One region of the Cupriavidus sp. UBA2010 genome, then DNA from elsewhere that is predicted to be linked to it. Evidence: predicted binding sites of a transcription regulator. Region 1 holds the regulator's gene; each other region holds the start of a gene.
The links. The regulator sigma-54, encoded in region 1, starts transcription at its own class of promoters, with help from an activator protein. The targets are predictions, from matches to a motif close to TGGCANGNAANCTGCTTT.
Positions count from the first base shown of each region.

Region 2: the regulator sigma-54 is predicted to act here: its motif matches at 3,622-3,639, upstream of B2246_RS22105 (ammonium transporter).
Region 3: the regulator sigma-54 is predicted to act here: its motif matches at 2,598-2,615, upstream of B2246_RS22150 (isopenicillin N synthase family dioxygenase).

Region 1 covers NZ_DDCI01000013.1:281,466-286,703, forward strand. The annotation lists gene hprK (HPr(Ser) kinase/phosphatase) at 1-329, opposite strand, end outside; gene B2246_RS09970 (PTS sugar transporter subunit IIA) at 398-853, opposite strand; gene hpf (ribosome hibernation-promoting factor, HPF/YfiA family) at 1,329-1,682, opposite strand; gene B2246_RS09980 (RNA polymerase factor sigma-54) at 1,733-3,211, opposite strand; gene lptB (LPS export ABC transporter ATP-binding protein) at 3,335-4,126, opposite strand; gene lptA (lipopolysaccharide transport periplasmic protein LptA) at 4,152-4,796, opposite strand; gene lptC (LPS export ABC transporter periplasmic protein LptC) at 4,859-5,238, opposite strand, start outside.
Region 2 covers NZ_DDCI01000030.1:69,943-75,180, forward strand. The annotation lists gene B2246_RS22095 (Bcr/CflA family multidrug efflux MFS transporter) at 23-1,249, shown strand; gene B2246_RS22100 (mechanosensitive ion channel family protein) at 1,280-2,146, opposite strand; gene B2246_RS22105 (ammonium transporter) at 2,388-3,590, opposite strand; gene B2246_RS22110 (HU family DNA-binding protein) at 4,142-4,423, shown strand; gene B2246_RS22115 (acyl-CoA thioesterase) at 4,578-5,063, shown strand; gene B2246_RS22120 (CreA family protein) at 5,071-5,238, shown strand, end outside.
Region 3 covers NZ_DDCI01000030.1:79,255-84,492, reverse strand. The annotation lists gene B2246_RS22175 (isocitrate lyase) at 1-226, opposite strand, end outside; gene B2246_RS22170 (hypothetical protein) at 594-716, shown strand; gene B2246_RS22165 (cupin domain-containing protein) at 794-1,219, shown strand; gene B2246_RS22160 (NnrU family protein) at 1,269-1,961, opposite strand; gene B2246_RS22155 (GNAT family N-acetyltransferase) at 2,049-2,555, shown strand; gene B2246_RS22150 (isopenicillin N synthase family dioxygenase) at 2,795-3,787, shown strand; gene B2246_RS22145 (HU family DNA-binding protein) at 3,912-4,385, opposite strand; gene B2246_RS22140 (DUF962 domain-containing protein) at 4,642-5,139, opposite strand.

The sequences.
Region 1 (5,238 bases):
CAGCGCAGTTCCAGATCGGGCGGCGGCTCCATGCCATCCGCCACCACCAGGAATGGCGGCTCGAGCAGGATCAGCTCGCCCATCTGACGTTTGCGGGGTTCGTCGTCGAGGCGCTGGTAGTAAAGGATCTCGGGTTTGCCGAGCACCTGAATCCGGTTCGGGTGGATGAGGTTCAGGTGGCCGACCAGATCGGCTGCCGATGTCGCCTCACGCGCGAATTCCACGTCGAAGGCTCGATCGGCCCCTTCCAGACCGGCGACCCAGGAGAGTTTGATGTCGGCTGCGTTGTCGTCGAAGATCGACTGGGAGGTGACGCCGGTGAGTTCCATGCGGGATGACTTTTCGGGAGGGGCTGTATCGCGGGTATCGCGTCAGGCTGCGCTGGCCTGCCGTCGTGTCAGGGGTGCCACTGGGTCAGTAATTCGTGGACCGCTTCGGGCGTGGGTAACGTGGCCAGTCCTTCGCGCATTTCCCGGTCCGACAACAACTGGGCGATTTCCGAAAGAATTTCCAGATGCTGCTGGGTGGCCTGCTCGGGCACAAGCAGGAAGATCAGCAGCGCCACCGGTTTGCCGTCGGGCGATTCGAACGGGATCGGCTCGGCCAGGCGCATGAAGGCAGCCAGGGGCTGTTTGAGTCCCTTGATGCGACCATGCGGAATGGCGACGCCGGCGCCAAGACCGGTGGACCCGAGCGATTCGCGCGCGAACAGGTTGTCGGTCACGGTGGCCCGGGCCACGCCATGGTTGTTCTCGAACAGGAGCCCGGCTTGCTCGAAGACCCGCTTCTTGCTGGTGACGGTGACGTCGAGATTAATGTTGCCGGGTGGCAGCAATTTGGCCAAACGATTCATGGGCGATGCACGAGGAGTCAGAAAGGCGAGCCGACGCACATGAGTCGTCCCGCTGCGTTGGGCAATTCAGGCTATTGAGCGCAAAAGGACGCCCGCATTGGAGCGTCCGGCCATTATAGAGCAGGGCCACTGCGCACTTGTGCGCTGCGGCGCCGGCGCCGCGAGTGGTGCCGCGAGCTTGCCGGTCGGATTGCCCACCCAGAAAACTGCACCCGCCGTCGCGCGATCTTTCGCCACGCGGAATGCCGGGCCGGTTGTCCGGGGCCGTCCTGTCTGTAGTTGTTGTATGGCGCAGCATACACCGAGCGGCGTCAGTTGCGAACACCCCCGGCTGACCAAATGTTGCAGGGCTGGTACTCAGGTAACGGGTGCGCCAGCGGCGCATCCGCATCGCGCCCATCAAAAAAGCCGCGCAGATGCGCGGCTTTGCTCTTCCTATCTATCCTCTCAGGGGCGACCTGGTGTCGCCGCCGACTTATTGTTGTTGTAGTTGTTCGGCAGCCATCTGGTACTTGACCGCTTCCCGGTCATGCCCTTGCACGCGGTCCTTGTAGCGGATCACTTGGCGGTCGAGCTTGTCGACCAGACAGTCGATTGCAGCATAAAGGTCTTCATGATGCGCTTCGACGAAGATGTCCTTGCCCTTGAGGTGCAGGTTGATTTCCGCGTACTGACGCTTGTCCTTTTCCTTGTGGTTGTCTACGGATAGCAGCACGCTTACGCCAATGACCTGATCGAAATGTCTGACAATTCGCTCCAGTTTCGTTTCCACATACTCACGCAGCGGCGGCGTGATGTCGAGGTGGTGTCCACTGATCTTGAAGTTCATAGCGCTTCTCCTTCTGAAAGAGCCGCACCAGGCAGGCGGTTGCGGCTCGGCTACAAAGTCTTGCGGAGATTGACTGCGGGGATCTTCAGCGCTTCGCGGTACTTGGCCACCGTGCGGCGTGCGACCACAAAGCCCTGTTCGCCCAGCAACTCGGCGATGCGGCTGTCGGAAAGGGGATTCCTGGGTTCTTCGGCTCCTATCAGTTGCTTGATCAGCGCGCGGATCGCCGTGGATGAGGCCGCGCCGCCAGTCTCCGTGGAGACGTGGCTACCAAAGAAGTACTTCAACTCGAAAGTACCCATCGGCGTGGCCATGTATTTATTCGTAGTCACCCGGGAAATGGTCGACTCGTGTAGACCCAGTGTATCGGCAATCTCCCGCAAAACCAAGGGGCGCATCGCGATTTCCCCGTGCGAGAAAAAGTTCTTTTGACGTTCCACAATTGCCTGCGCAACACGCAGGATCGTGTCGAAACGCTGCTGAATGTTCTTGATGAGCCACCGCGCCTCCTGGAGCTTCTGCTGCAGCCCGGCCGCGCCCGCTTCCCCTTTTGCACCGCGCAAAATCTGCGCATACATGTCGTTGATGCGCAGACGCGGCATCACGTCGGGATTGAGCTGCGCGATCCAGCTACTGCCACTCTTGCGCACGAACACATCCGGTACCACGAAGTCCGCTTCCGGACGGCTGTAGGCATGTCCGGGATACGGTGCGAGCGAGCGGATCAGATCGTGCGCGGCCTTAAGTGCAATTTCGTCAACCTGCAGGGCTTTCTTGAGCCGCGTGTAGTCACGCACGGCCAATAACTCCAGGTGGTGGTTGACGATCGATAATGCAAGGTCCCGCTGTGGATGCTGCAGACGGCGCAGTTGCAAGGTGAGGCATTCTGCGGCGTTGCGCGCACCCACGCCAGGAGGGTCGAAGCTCTGCAGCAGGGTCAGTATCGCCTGCACTTCATCGACTTCGAATTCGAGTTCCTTGGGTAGTTCCGAGCAGATCTCGTCGAGCGTTGCGCCCAGGTAGCCGTCGTCGTCCAGCGACTCGATCAGGAAGATGGCCAGGCCCTTGTCGCGCGTGGAGATCTTCAGCGGCGTGAGCTGTTCCATCAGGTACTCGCGCAGCGTGGGTTCCGCTTCGCGAAGCTGCATCGGCGTCTTCTCGTCCTCGTCGCCCTGAGGCCGGCGAGCGAAATCGTCCAGGCTCCAGTCGCTGCCGTAATCGTCACCCGAGCTGTCGCCGTAGCTGTCGTCTTCGCCGTTGGCGCCGTTCGCGCGATCGTCGCCATTACCTTGCGGTTCGGAAGATGCCGGAGCCGGGGCGCTTTGCACGTTGACCGACCCGTCCGCGGCCACGCGCAGCGGGCTTTCGATCCAGTCGTTCTCGCGTTCGAGCAGTGGATTCTCGGTCAGCGCCTGCTCGACTTCCTGTTGCAGCTCCAGTGTGGATAACTGCAGCAGCCGGATGGACTGCTGCAGTTGTGGAGTCAGAGCCAGATGCTGGGAAAGTCGAAGCTGAAGCGATGGTTTCATGCGACCTATTCTATGCGCATCTTCCCGTTGTTGGAACGGAAATTGCTATCACCTATCGCTGGCACTTCGTGATCGCCAACGGCTAGTTGACGAATGCTGCAAGGCGGCGTCGCGGCCGCTTGATCACATGCGGAAGTTTTCGCCCAGATAGACGCGTCGCACGGACTCGTTGGCGATGATTTCCTCGGGCTGTCCTTCGGCCAGCACGGTGCCTTCGCTGATGATGTATGCGTGGTCGCAGATGCCCAGCGTTTCCCGCACGTTGTGGTCGGTAATCAGCACGCCGATGTTGCGTGCCTTGAGGAAGCTGACGATGCGCTGGATCTCGCCCACGGCGATCGGGTCCACGCCCGCGAATGGTTCGTCGAGCAGGATGAAGCGCGGCGCCGACGCCAGCGCGCGCGCGATTTCCACGCGGCGGCGCTCGCCGCCCGACAGCGACAGCGCCGGGTTGTTGCGCAGGTGGGCGATCTGCAGGTCATCGAGCAGCGAGTCGAGCCGGCGATCGATTTCCTGCTTGGGCAGCGACTTGCCGTTGACCACCTGCAGTTCCAGCACCGCGCGGATGTTCTCCTCGACGTTGAGCTTGCGGAAGACCGAAGCTTCCTGCGGGAGATAGGACAGTCCCATGCGCGCGCGTTCGTGGATGGCCAGGCCGCTGATGTGCTGGCCATCGAGCACGATATCGCCTTCGTCCAGCGCGACCAGTCCGACGATCATGTAGAACGACGTGGTCTTGCCCGCGCCGTTCGGGCCGAGCAGGCCGACGACCTCGCCGCTTTTGACGTCGAGCGAGACGTCCTTGACCACGGTGCGCGAGCCATAGCGTTTCTTCAGATGGCGCACGACCAGCGTGCTGCTATCCGTGGATGGGGCGGAAGAAGCCTGGGCGGCGAGCGTGGCGGTATCGTTCATCGGGTACGGATGGAGCTTGAAACGGTCAGGGCTTGGCCGGCTGCGAGGACGGCTTCAGGTCGAGCGGCGCGCCGGCCGGCGCGCTGGCCGGGTTCGCGCGCGGCGACAGCACGGCGCGCACGCGGCCAGAAGGGTTCCCGGCGGACGCATTGTTATCGCCGCCGGTGGCGGTATAGAACTCGTTGCGGCTGTCGTACGTGATCACCGCGCCGCGGATTTCGTCCAGGATTTTCGCGCCGACACCGGAAACACGCGCCGCGCGTGCATTGCCGATCAGCTTGTTGATCTCCGACTTGCCGTCATATTCGATGCGGTCGCCCCAGCCGTCGATGTACTCATCCACGCCGTCGCGTTTCTGGCGGATATAGGCCTGGTGGCCCGGCTTGGAGGTGGCGATGGCGTACTGATAACCCTCGGGGTCGGTGCGCAGTTCGGCGGCATCAGACTTCAGCACCATCGTGCCCTTGGTCAGCACCACGTTGCCGGTCAGCGTGTAGATCTGCTTGACGTCATCATAGCTGGCGTTGTCGGCTTCCAGCACCAGCGGCTTGGTCTGGTCCGCGCGCTCGGCGAAAGCAGGCTGGGCCAGGAACAGGCCGATGGCGGCGATGGCCGCCATCAGGGCGGGCGCGGTGCGGCGACAGGACGATGTCGTCAGGGAAGCAGTCATTTTTGGCTTTGCTGAAAGGGAAAGGCAGCAGTCAGGCGGACGGCGGGGCGCAAATCCCGATGTCACTGGGCACTGGCCTGCCCCGGCGAATTCATGATGATGGTGCCGCGAACGTTACCCAGCAATTGTACTTCGCGGGTGACGTTGTTGAAGATCAGGCCGTTGGCGTTCATTACCGACGGTCCGCGCGTCAGTTCCACGGGCTTGTCTGTCTTGACGATGTCGTCGTTGATCAGCAACTGAAAGTACTGCGACGCCGCCGTCATGCGCGGGTCCTTCGACACATCGGTACCCGCCTGGCGCACGATGAACGCATTGCCGTACAGGTCGATGATCGAGCCCTCGGCATTCATCACGCCGCGATTCGCGTTGGCGGTAACCGGCGGGCGATCCGGCTCGTAGTTGCGCATGGCCGGCGTGGTCACCTCGTAGGTCTGGTCGT
Region 2 (5,238 bases), on a different contig from region 1:
CTTGCGTTTCCGGAACCCTTTCATGACGTCGACCAAGGGCGTGCCATCGTCCTCCCGTTTTCCCCTCTGGCTTCTGATTTGCGCGTCGCTGACCGCCATCGCGCCGCTGTCCATCGATATGTACCTGCCGAGCTTTCCGACGTTGGCAGCGGATCTGCATACCGACATCGGACAGGTGCAGCTGACGCTCGGCACGTTTCTGGTTGGGCTGGCGATAGGGCAGGCGTTTTACGGCCCGATCAGCGATCGCTTCGGCCGCAAGCCGCCGCTGTACGTCGGACTCACGATCTATGGCGCGGCGGCCGCAGGCTGTGCGATGGCGTCGACCGTCGATTCGTTGATGCTCTGGCGGTTCCTGCAGGCGCTCGGTGGCTGTACCGGCCTGGTGGTCTCGCGCGCGGTGATTCGAGACCGGATGGAAGCCCATGAGTCGGCGCGGGCGTACTCCTCGCTGATGCTCGTGATGGGCCTGGCGCCGATCCTGGCGCCGCTGATTGGTGGCGCGGTGCTGGCGGCTTCCGGCTGGCGTGCGATCTTCTGGATTCACTGTGGCGCAGCGGTGCTGCTGCTGTGGTTCGTCCACGCGCGCATGGAGGAGTCGCTCGACGTGCAGCGCCGCCGGACACTGCATCCGGTTGCAGTGCTGCGTAGTTACTGGGAGTTGCTGCGCGATCGCGAATTTCTTGGCTATTCGCTGGCGGCGGGATGCGTGCAGGGCGGCATGTTCGCCTATATTGCGGGGTCGCCGTTTGTGCTGATCGAACTGCATGGCATCGATCCCTCCCACTACGGCTTTGTTTTCGGGGCGAATGCGTTTGGCCTGATCGGCATGTCGCAGGTCAATACCCGCCTGGTCCGCGCTCGCGCGCTTGACGATGTGTTGCGCGTGGCGCTGTTCGCGCCTTGCGTGGCAGGTCTCGTCCTGGCCGGCACAGCCCTGATCGGCTGGACAACGCTTCCGGTACTGCTGGTCTGCTTCTTCGTATTCCTGTCGGGCCTTGGCTGCATCACGCCGAACGCCTCGGCCTTGGCACTATCCCACCAGAGTCATCGCGCCGGCACGGCTTCGGCGCTGATGGGCACGTTGCAGTTCGGCTTTGGCACGCTGGCAGGCGCGGCGGTCAGCCTCTGGCACGATGGCACCGCGCTGCCGCTGGCCGTTGTCATGGCGGTCTGCGGCAGCGGCGCGGTCGTGCTGCGTCTCTACGGGCGGGCAGGTATGCGGCAGCGCTCCCAATCCGCAACCTGATCCCGCCGAGCTTGCCTGGCCCAATCAGGCTCAGGCCGCCTGGTTTGCCGGCGCGCCCGATGCCACCGATACGGCCGGCGCGTTCTGCATCACCACGACCTGGGCCGGCATCGGCGCCTGGAAGCCCGCCTGGCCGAAGCTGTCGCGAATCGTGCGGTTGGTATCGAAATAGACCTGCCAGTAGTGATCGGTATGGCAGTAGGGGCGGACGGCCAGGACCGGGCCAACCAGTGTGAATTCCAGGATCTCGACATCGACGGGCGGTTCGGTCAGCACGTTCGGAATGGCCGCGATCTTTTCCTTGAGCAAAGCCGTGGCGGCTGCCACGTCAGTCGACCCGGCAAGTTGCGCCTTCAAATCGACCCGGCGGAACGCATTGGCCGAGAAATTCTGGATCGTGTCGCTGAAGATCTTGTTGTTGCCGACGACCGTCATGACGTTGTCAGGCGTGTCTAGCGTGGTGGAGAACAGGCCGATCTCGCGCACCGTGCCGGTGACACCACCGACGGATACAAAATCTCCGACCTTGAACGGACGCAGGACCACCAGGAACGCGCCGGCCGCGAAGTTCGACATCAGGCCAGACCAGGCCATACCGATAGCAACACCGGCTGCGGCGATCAGTGCCGCGAACGTCGTAGTCTGGATGCCGAAGTAGCCGAGGATGCCGATGACCAGCACGACATTCAGCGTCACGGTAACGATCGAGCCAACGTAGCGCAGCAGCGTCGGGTCTACCTTTTGCCTGGCCAGCGAATTCTGGACCATGCGCACCACGAAATGAATCAGCCAGCGGCCGACCACCCAGAAGGCGAGGGCGGCAAGGATCTTGACGCCGAAAACAGTGGCATAGCCATAAATCACATCGCGGATGCTTTGCAACGAAGAAGTATCCATAGGGGCACGCTCCAATTCTTTATGGAAAAGTGAAAATCAGGCACTGCAGAATCTGCGCAAATCGGTGTGGATGGTGCCAGGGCTGCAAGACACGCCTGTGTCGGCGTTGCTTCGGGAGCCCAAGGGCATTATTGGGCGCGTCGAGATCAAAGTTCAAGTTAATCTTTGTGAACACAAAGTAAAACGGCCGGATGATTCCGGCCGTTTTATTTGGGGCGATTCGAGACCGCAAGCGTTTCGATTACCAGCTCGTTTCACGCTCCGGTGTGGCGGAGATGCGGTGCAGCGTCAGGTCGGCGCCGTTGTACTCCTCCTCGGCATCCAGGCGAATGCCGACGACCTTCTTCAGCGTGCCGTAGACCACGGTGCCGCCCACCAGCGCAATCACGATCCCCATGGTCGTGCCGATGAACTGGGCCACGATCGAGACGCCGCCAATGCCGCCAAGCGCGTGGCTGCCGAAGATGCCTGCGGCGATGCCGCCCCAGGCGCCGCACAGGCCGTGCAGGGGCCAGACACCAAGCACGTCGTCGATGTGCCACTTGTTCTGCGCCAGCGTAAACAGATGAACGAACAGCACGCCAGCAACCGCACCGGTAATCAGCGCGCCCAGCGGATGCATCAGGTCCGAGCCCGCGCAAACGGCGACCAGGCCTGCCAGGGGACCGTTATACGCAAAGCCGGGATCGTTGCGGCCGGCCCACCACGCGGCCAGCGTGCCACCCGCCATTGCCATCAGCGAGTTGATGGCGACAAGGCCGCTGATCTTGTCGACGGTCTGCGCGCTCATCACATTGAAGCCGAACCAGCCCACCGCCAGTACCCAGGCGCCCAGCGCGAGGAACGGAATATTCGAGGGCGGGTGCGCGCTGATGCGGCCATCCTTCTGATAGCGGCCGCGGCGCGCGCCCAGCAGCAGCACCGCCGGCAGCGCGATCCAGCCGCCGACAGCGTGGACCACCACCGAGCCGGCGAAATCATGGAACGGCGCACCGGTCACGGAGGCGATCCAGTCCTGGATGCCGAATCGGTTGTTCCACGCGATGCCTTCGAAGAAGGGGTAGACGAAACCGACCAGCACGAATGTAGCTGCCAGTTGCGGGTTAAATCGCGAGCGCTCGGCAATACCGCCCGAGATAATCGCCGGGATGGCCGCCGCAAATGTGGCCAGAAAGAAGAACTTCACCAGCTCATAGCCGCTTTTTTGCGCCAGTACATCTGCCCCGGACATGAATTGCACGCCGTAGGCGACCGTATAACCGATAAAAAAGTATGAAATCGTCGAGACCGCGAAATCGACCAGGATCTTGACCAGGGCATTGACCTGATTTTTCTTGCGGACGGTGCCAAGCTCCAGGAATGCGAACCCCGCGTGCATGGCTAGCACCAGGATTGCGCCAAGCAGGATGAACATTGCATCCGTACCGGTTTTCAAGTTGTCCATCGTTGCCCCATGCTCAAAATGGGAGCATGGGTATGCAAAAGCCGTTCCAGATCTGGGCATGAACGCCGAAAAACCGCGCAAACTCAGTGCGCGTGGCACTTGGATGGCGTTTCGGGCCACTCTGAGTCGTGGCATGCCAACGCCCAAAAAGAGGGAATGAGGTGCAAATGCGCCGTGATGGCGCACGTTGTGTTGTCAAAGCAGACCCGAAACGGTGCATTGCACCTGAACTGGGCGCTGTTGAGTCTGCGGGGGATTGGTACCTGGTAAATGGGGGGCGCGTGTTCCAGTGACGGGTACGGCAATTTCTCCGGGAATGTCAACGCGCGATATTCGGTATGCCGGACAGCCGCAAAAAGTGACGTTTCGATTCTCGGAATAGAGGGGGAGAACGCCCGCTAAGTCTTGCCACAGAACGATTTCCGGCAGTTTTCGTTGCATTGGTGCCACTGGGGATTGCCCAAGGCACAAAGGGCAGATTAGACTGCGCCGATCGGACTTCTGCCATGCGGTAAAAGTCCGGTGACGACGACCAACAAGGGAAATCAGCCATGAATAAAGGTGAACTGGTATCGGCCATCGCCGCGGAAGCAGAACTCAGCAACGCCGCCGCCGAGCGCGCGCTGAACGCTGCGCTGGACAGTATCAAGAAGGCAGTGGCCAAGGGCGACTCTGTCACTCTGGTGGGTTTTGGCAGCTTCAGCTCGGGCAAACGTGCTGCCCGCACCGGTCGTAATCCGCGCACCGGCGAAACGATCAAGATTCCTGCGGCCAAGACTGTGAAGTTTTCGGCAGGTCAGGGTTTCAAGGACGCTGTGAACAAGAAGAAGTAAGCACATCGCGTCTGAGAAGCAAAGAAAGCGGCCTGTGGGGCCGCTTTTCTTTTGTCGGAAGTTTCTTGCATGGCTGGGGTGGGCCGGGCTCCCATTCACGCACGCGGCGAGTTACACTGCCGGCGCCTGAATGCCCGAATCTGGATTTCCTGCGATGAACGATTTGTCCCACCAGCTTTCCATGACCGTGCTGATGACGCCGGACATGGCCAATTTCTCCGGCAATGTCCACGGCGGCACGATCCTGAAATACCTCGATATGGTGGCCTACGCCTGCGCCAGCCGCTATGCCGGCCGCTACGTGGTTACGCTGTCGGTGGACCAGGTGATGTTCCGCCAGCCGATCCACGTGGGCGAACTCGTGACGTTCCTGGCTGCCGTCAACTTTACGGGCCGCAGCTCGATGGAGATCGGTATCAAGGTCGTGACCGAGAATATCCGCAGCAAGGTCGTGCGCCATACCAATAGCTGCTACTTCACAATGGTCGCCGTCGACGACAATGGTGCGCCGGCCGAGGTGCCGCCGCTGCAGCCGCGTGACGAAGTGGAGCGCCAGCGTTTTGAAGCCGCCAAGCAGAGACGCGCGCTGCGCCAGGAAATGGAACGTCGCCACGACGAAATCAAGGGCGCTACGCCCTGACCCCGACATGACCAGACTTCGTATCGGCATGGCCGCGGGCCTTGCCTTCGGTATGCTTGCCTGCGCGGCACAGGCTGAAGAAATCGGCAGTGTTTCCACCAATTTCCGCATGACGGGATCGGACAAGGTCGTTATCGAGGCTTACGACGATCCGCAAGTCGACGGGGTGACCTGC
Region 3 (5,238 bases), on a different contig from region 1:
CGTGCCAGCAACCCAGCGACTGGGTGTACTTGGAAGGATTCGCATCATAGGCGGCCATGTCGGCGCGCATGATCTTGGCGGTGTACTTGGCGATGTCCAGACCCGTCTTGAACTTGTTCTGGGCACGCATCCGAGCGGCATACTCGGGGTTGATGGCATTCCACGCGCTGCCGTGTTGCTCTTTCAAACCAGCAACTGCCTTGATGTCGTCTTGATACTGAGCCATACGAATTTCCTAAGAATGAAGCGTGTTTGAAGAAGTGTTTGCCTGTGCCGCTACGGGTGTCGAAGCAAGCAGCGTGGAAATAATTGTAGGGGGTTTTTGATGCATCGCGACAAGGTCTTATATAAGACATAAGAGTTAATTTATCCTTATATTTCAAAGAGATAAACTCCATTTTTTGCGATGTGGAACGAGTTTTCGGAGAACGAAAAGAACCCGGCGCTGGAATTTTCCCGAGATTTCGCAATATGAAATGTGCTTTCAGTTCCCGGGGAAAGGGTCGCCGCAGATGACTGGCGCACTGATATAGATGCATCTGGGTCCTTCAGACGCAGTTGAAGGACGGCGTCATGCGCCAGCGGAGATGTCGATGCTCCGTGCGAGAATCCTTGTGCTTGCCGATCAGAGCCACATGACGCGGCACTTCTCGAAGACATTCGGACTGACGCCAGGGCGCTGGCTGCAGGTCGCCGGGTACATGCAACGCGGCTGAGCACACCCACGATCGTTCAATACCGTCGCGCGGATCGTGCGTAAGCTCGAATCGTCAACATTTGAGCGGAGAGAACGATGCCCCAGGCCCCCAAACATCCCACCATGCATGCCGATCGTGGCCAGTGCCGGGCCATCGACCTGGTCGACAAGATCACGCTGATCGACGGTCACTGGCAACCGCGCGTCGTCGCTGAAATGAACGACTATCAGTTCAAGGTCGTGAAGGTCGAGGGCGAATTCCAGTGGCACCGCCATGCCGACACCGACGAAACCTTCATCGTCCTGGAAGGAGAACTGCGCATCGACTTCCGGGCGGGACCCACGGGCGACGGGTCGATCGTGCTGCGTGCCGGGCAGATGGCCGTGGTGCCGAAGGGCGTCGAGCACAAGCCCTGCGCGAACGCGGAAGTCAAACTGCTGCTGATCGAGCCGCGAGGCGTGGTGAACACGGGTGACGGTGCGACGGGCGAGCGTACAGTCGAGAACGACCAGTGGATTTGACGCCCCCCGGTCTCTGCCGGGGCGCTACGTTGTCGCAACGACGTCGCGACTACAGCCACCGCCAGATACCCGCCGCAATCCCGGCGAGCGGCAGATGGGCCCAGGTCGCCGCGAGCCAGACGATAAGCCCACCCAGAAGCGCGTGCGAGCCAAATCCGGCCGGCCGGGCCCGGCCGGCGACGATCGCCGCAAATGGCAGATAGCTCGTCTTGGCCTCCCAGTCCGGCCAACGGTCTGGCAGCAGCCGTTCCTTTTTCTGGTCCTGCAATGCGGCACCCACCAGGGCGAGCACGATCATTGCCAGCGCGACCACGATGTTCCTCGTCACCGGATACACAGCGATATGGCACACGCCCCAAAGCGCGAAGGCCCACATCATCGGATGACGCGTTACCGCAAACACGCCGCGCGCAGCCTCCGGGAAGGCGCCCGGGCGGCCAACTGTGGGCAACGCCGGATTTCGGATCAGGGATCCCATCAGCAGGATCGAGGCGATCAGCATGACCACCGTCACCACCGCCCAGATGCCGTCGCCAGCCACCCATAGCGGTGACGAGACCGGCGCTCGCTTGTAGGTCATCACCATCCACCCAAGCGTCAGGAAGGCGACCAGCGAATAGATGCCGAGAAACCCCTTTTCGCCGACCACGCGAACCAGCGGTCCCCGCAACGGATGGGACAGCAGGAAATGACTGCCCACAAAGGCGACTGACGCCACCACCACCGCACCAATGCTTCCCATTGCCCGCCTCCCACGATCTGGATGATTGGTTGACCGTATTGCAGTATGGTTGATGTCCACCGCGAGAGCATCAATGAGGAAAACTGCATGACCATCTCCGTCCGGACCGAGCGTCCCGAGGATGTTGAAACCATCGCCCAACTCACGGAAGCGGCGTTCAGGGACGAGCCCCACTCGAGCCACACCGAAGCCTTCATCATCAACGGCTTGCGTCGTGCCGGATGCCTGACGCTCTCGCTGGTAGCGGAGGATGAAAGCGGGGTCGTCGGCCACGTTGCAGCCTCGCCCGTCACCATTTCCTCCGGCGATTCGGGCTGGCATGGCATTGGGCCAGTCTCGGTATCGCCAGATCGGCAGCGCAGGGGCATTGGCTCGGTGCTGATGCTGGCGGCACTTGATGAATTGCGGCGCCTTGGCGGACGCGGTTGCGTCGTGCTGGGTGATCCGGCCTATTACGGCAGATTCGGCTTCCAGGCCGATTCCCGGCTGGTATTGCCCGGCGTACCGCAGGAGTATTTCCAGACCCTTGCCTTCGGGCCTGACGTGCCGGTGGGCACCGTGCGCTATCACGATGCATTCGACGCCACGGAGTAACCGTCGGCCGCGCCAATCTGGTGAATCGGGCCGCGTGCCGGCTGGCCCGAATCCTGCGTCACCTACGATAGAAGAGTAGAAGCGTTCAACCGCCCCGCCCTTTCCAGGCATCGGGGCGGCAGGAAATTGCTCTTGAGTTCCGTGTCCATCCCGGAAGTCGAGAGCCGCATTGCCGCGATATGCGTGTGTCTTGCTTCCGGGATGGACCGATCGGCCCACATTCCCGAACCAGGACACCCATGACCAACGCCACACTTCCCCTCCACGAGCTTGCCCGCGAATCACGCATGGGCGCCCACGGCTCCGAAACCGACACGCGCGAGATCCGCTGCATCGACCTGTCGGACTTCGACACCCGCAAGCCCGAGATTGCCGATCAGCTCTGGCGTGCCGCCACCGACATCGGCTTCTTCCAACTGCGGCACCACGGTATCGACCTGGCCGCCATACGGCAGGCTTTTGCCATGGCCGAGCAGTTCTTCGCACTGCCGGAGACGGTAAAAGCCCGGTATCCATTGCAGAAAGCCAACAACGCGGGCTGGGAATCGCGCGCGCAGGTAAGGCCATCCACCGGCACGCCGGACCAGAAGGAGTCCTATCAGATCACGCGCCCGCACATGGCGCCACTCTGGCCTTCGGAGGCCGAACTGCCCGGGTTCCGGCAGACGATGCTCGAGTTCGAGGCGCAATGCTGGAATGTGGGAATGAAAGTGCTGTCCTGCTTCGCCGACAGACTCGGCTTCGACACCGACTTCTTCTCGCGCGCGCATGACCCGGTCGCGCCGGATTACCAGAGCACGCTACGGCTGCTGCATTACTACGCGATTCCACCCGAGGCGCAGGACAAGCTCGACCTGTGGCGCGCCGGCGCCCATACCGATTTCGACTGCCTGACGCTGCTATTCCAGCGCGAAGGCCAGGGTGGTCTGCAGGTGTGTCCCGGCAAGGAGATGGATGCCCAGGCCTGGACCCCGATCGCGCCGATCGAGGACGTGGTCACCTGCAACATCGGGGACATGCTGATGCGCTGGAGCGACGACCGCCTGCCATCGAACTTCCATCGCGTCCGGAATCCCGCACCGGGAGAGTACATGGGCCCGCGCCACAGCCTTGCGTTCTTCTGCCAGGCCAACCGCGATACGGTGATCGAAGGGCCGTCGAAGCGGTATCCGGCGATTACGGCAGGTGATTTCCTTCGGCAAAGGGTCGCGGCGAACTTCAAGGCTTACTGATGTATTGATCCCGCCCGATCCCGCCCGCCCAACAAAAAACCCCGGGCCTTTCGGGCACGGGGTTTCAAGTCGCCCGGCGCCGAGCAATCGGCACCGGACTGACGACTACCAAAGATGCGGGCGATCAGGCCGCAGCGTCCTTCAGCTTCTTCAGCGGACGCACCTTGACCTTGACGCTGGCCGGCTTGGCCGGGAACCAACGCTCTTCGCCAGTGAACGGATCCTTGCCGAAGCGCTTCTTCTTGGCCGGCACTTGCTGTGCGGTCACCTTCAGCAGGCCCGGCAGCGTGAATTCGCCAGCACCCTTCTTGTTCAGTGCGCTGACGATGGTGTTTTCGAGGTGTGCCAGCACCGTCTTCACGGCCTTGGCTTCCAGTTGGGTCTGGGCTACCAGGTGAGCGACCAGGCTCGACTTGTTGAAGGTGTCCTTCAGCGGCTTCGGAGTCGGCGCGGCAGCGGCGGGAGCAGCCTTCTTGGCCGGAGCGGCCTTCTTGGCAGCAGCCTTCACAGGTGCCTTCACGGGTGCCTTGGGTGCCGCGGCCTTCTTGGCAGCGGGCTTGGTTGCGGTCTTCGCGGTCGGTTTCGCTTTGGTCGCCATGTCTATATACGAGAGTTGAAGATAGTGTGCCGGCCGATCGCAACGTTTGGCATGTTGCTGAACGTCAGTGCCGGTACGCACTGAATCATAGCGGAAACAGCCAGAAGTAAAGGGGTTTTCGTACATGCCGCAGGGCAAACCAAGTGAAAACCCCGTGTTTTGTAGCTGGTTTGCATCAGCAAACACGCTGCGGAGCGTTACGTCCCCCCACTTTCGCATTCCGCGAGCGTCGCGCGACGGCGCGTTTTCGGGTCATTCAATGCGCGTGCGCCAGCATCGCATCGCGCGTTTCACGCGCCAGGCCAAGCGCGAAAGCCGTCTCCGCGACGAGGAAAAGCGGCCCCACCAGCAGACCAACCAGATCGTCGACGAACGCCGGCTTGCGACCTTCGAAGTAATGCCCGACGAACTGGATGACCCAGCCCGCGACGAACAGACCGATGCCCGATGCCAGCCACCCGGCCGTCGGCAACGCTGCAAGCCATGCGCCGGCCCACACGAAAAACGCCAGAATCACGGCCATTACCACGCCGAAGGCGAACGACAGGCGCAGGTAAAACAGGCACGAAAGCGCGTAGACGATCATCGCCGGCGTCAGGTATCGAGCGCCGTCACCGAGCGGCAGCGCGGGCCGGCCAAGCAGCGCCGTCACGGCCAGGACGATCATCGGGATGCCGATGAAATGCGTCACGACATTGCGGGTATCACGGTGATAGGCAGCGTAGTTCGACAGGTGATCGATCAGGGTTTTCACGGGCGTCTCCGTAGTTTTTTATGCTTTGGCGCAAGGTTCGCATCGCGGCCGTTGCGGCCGTATAGTAGTCACGTCCCGTGCGATTCGGTAGCGTTCCCC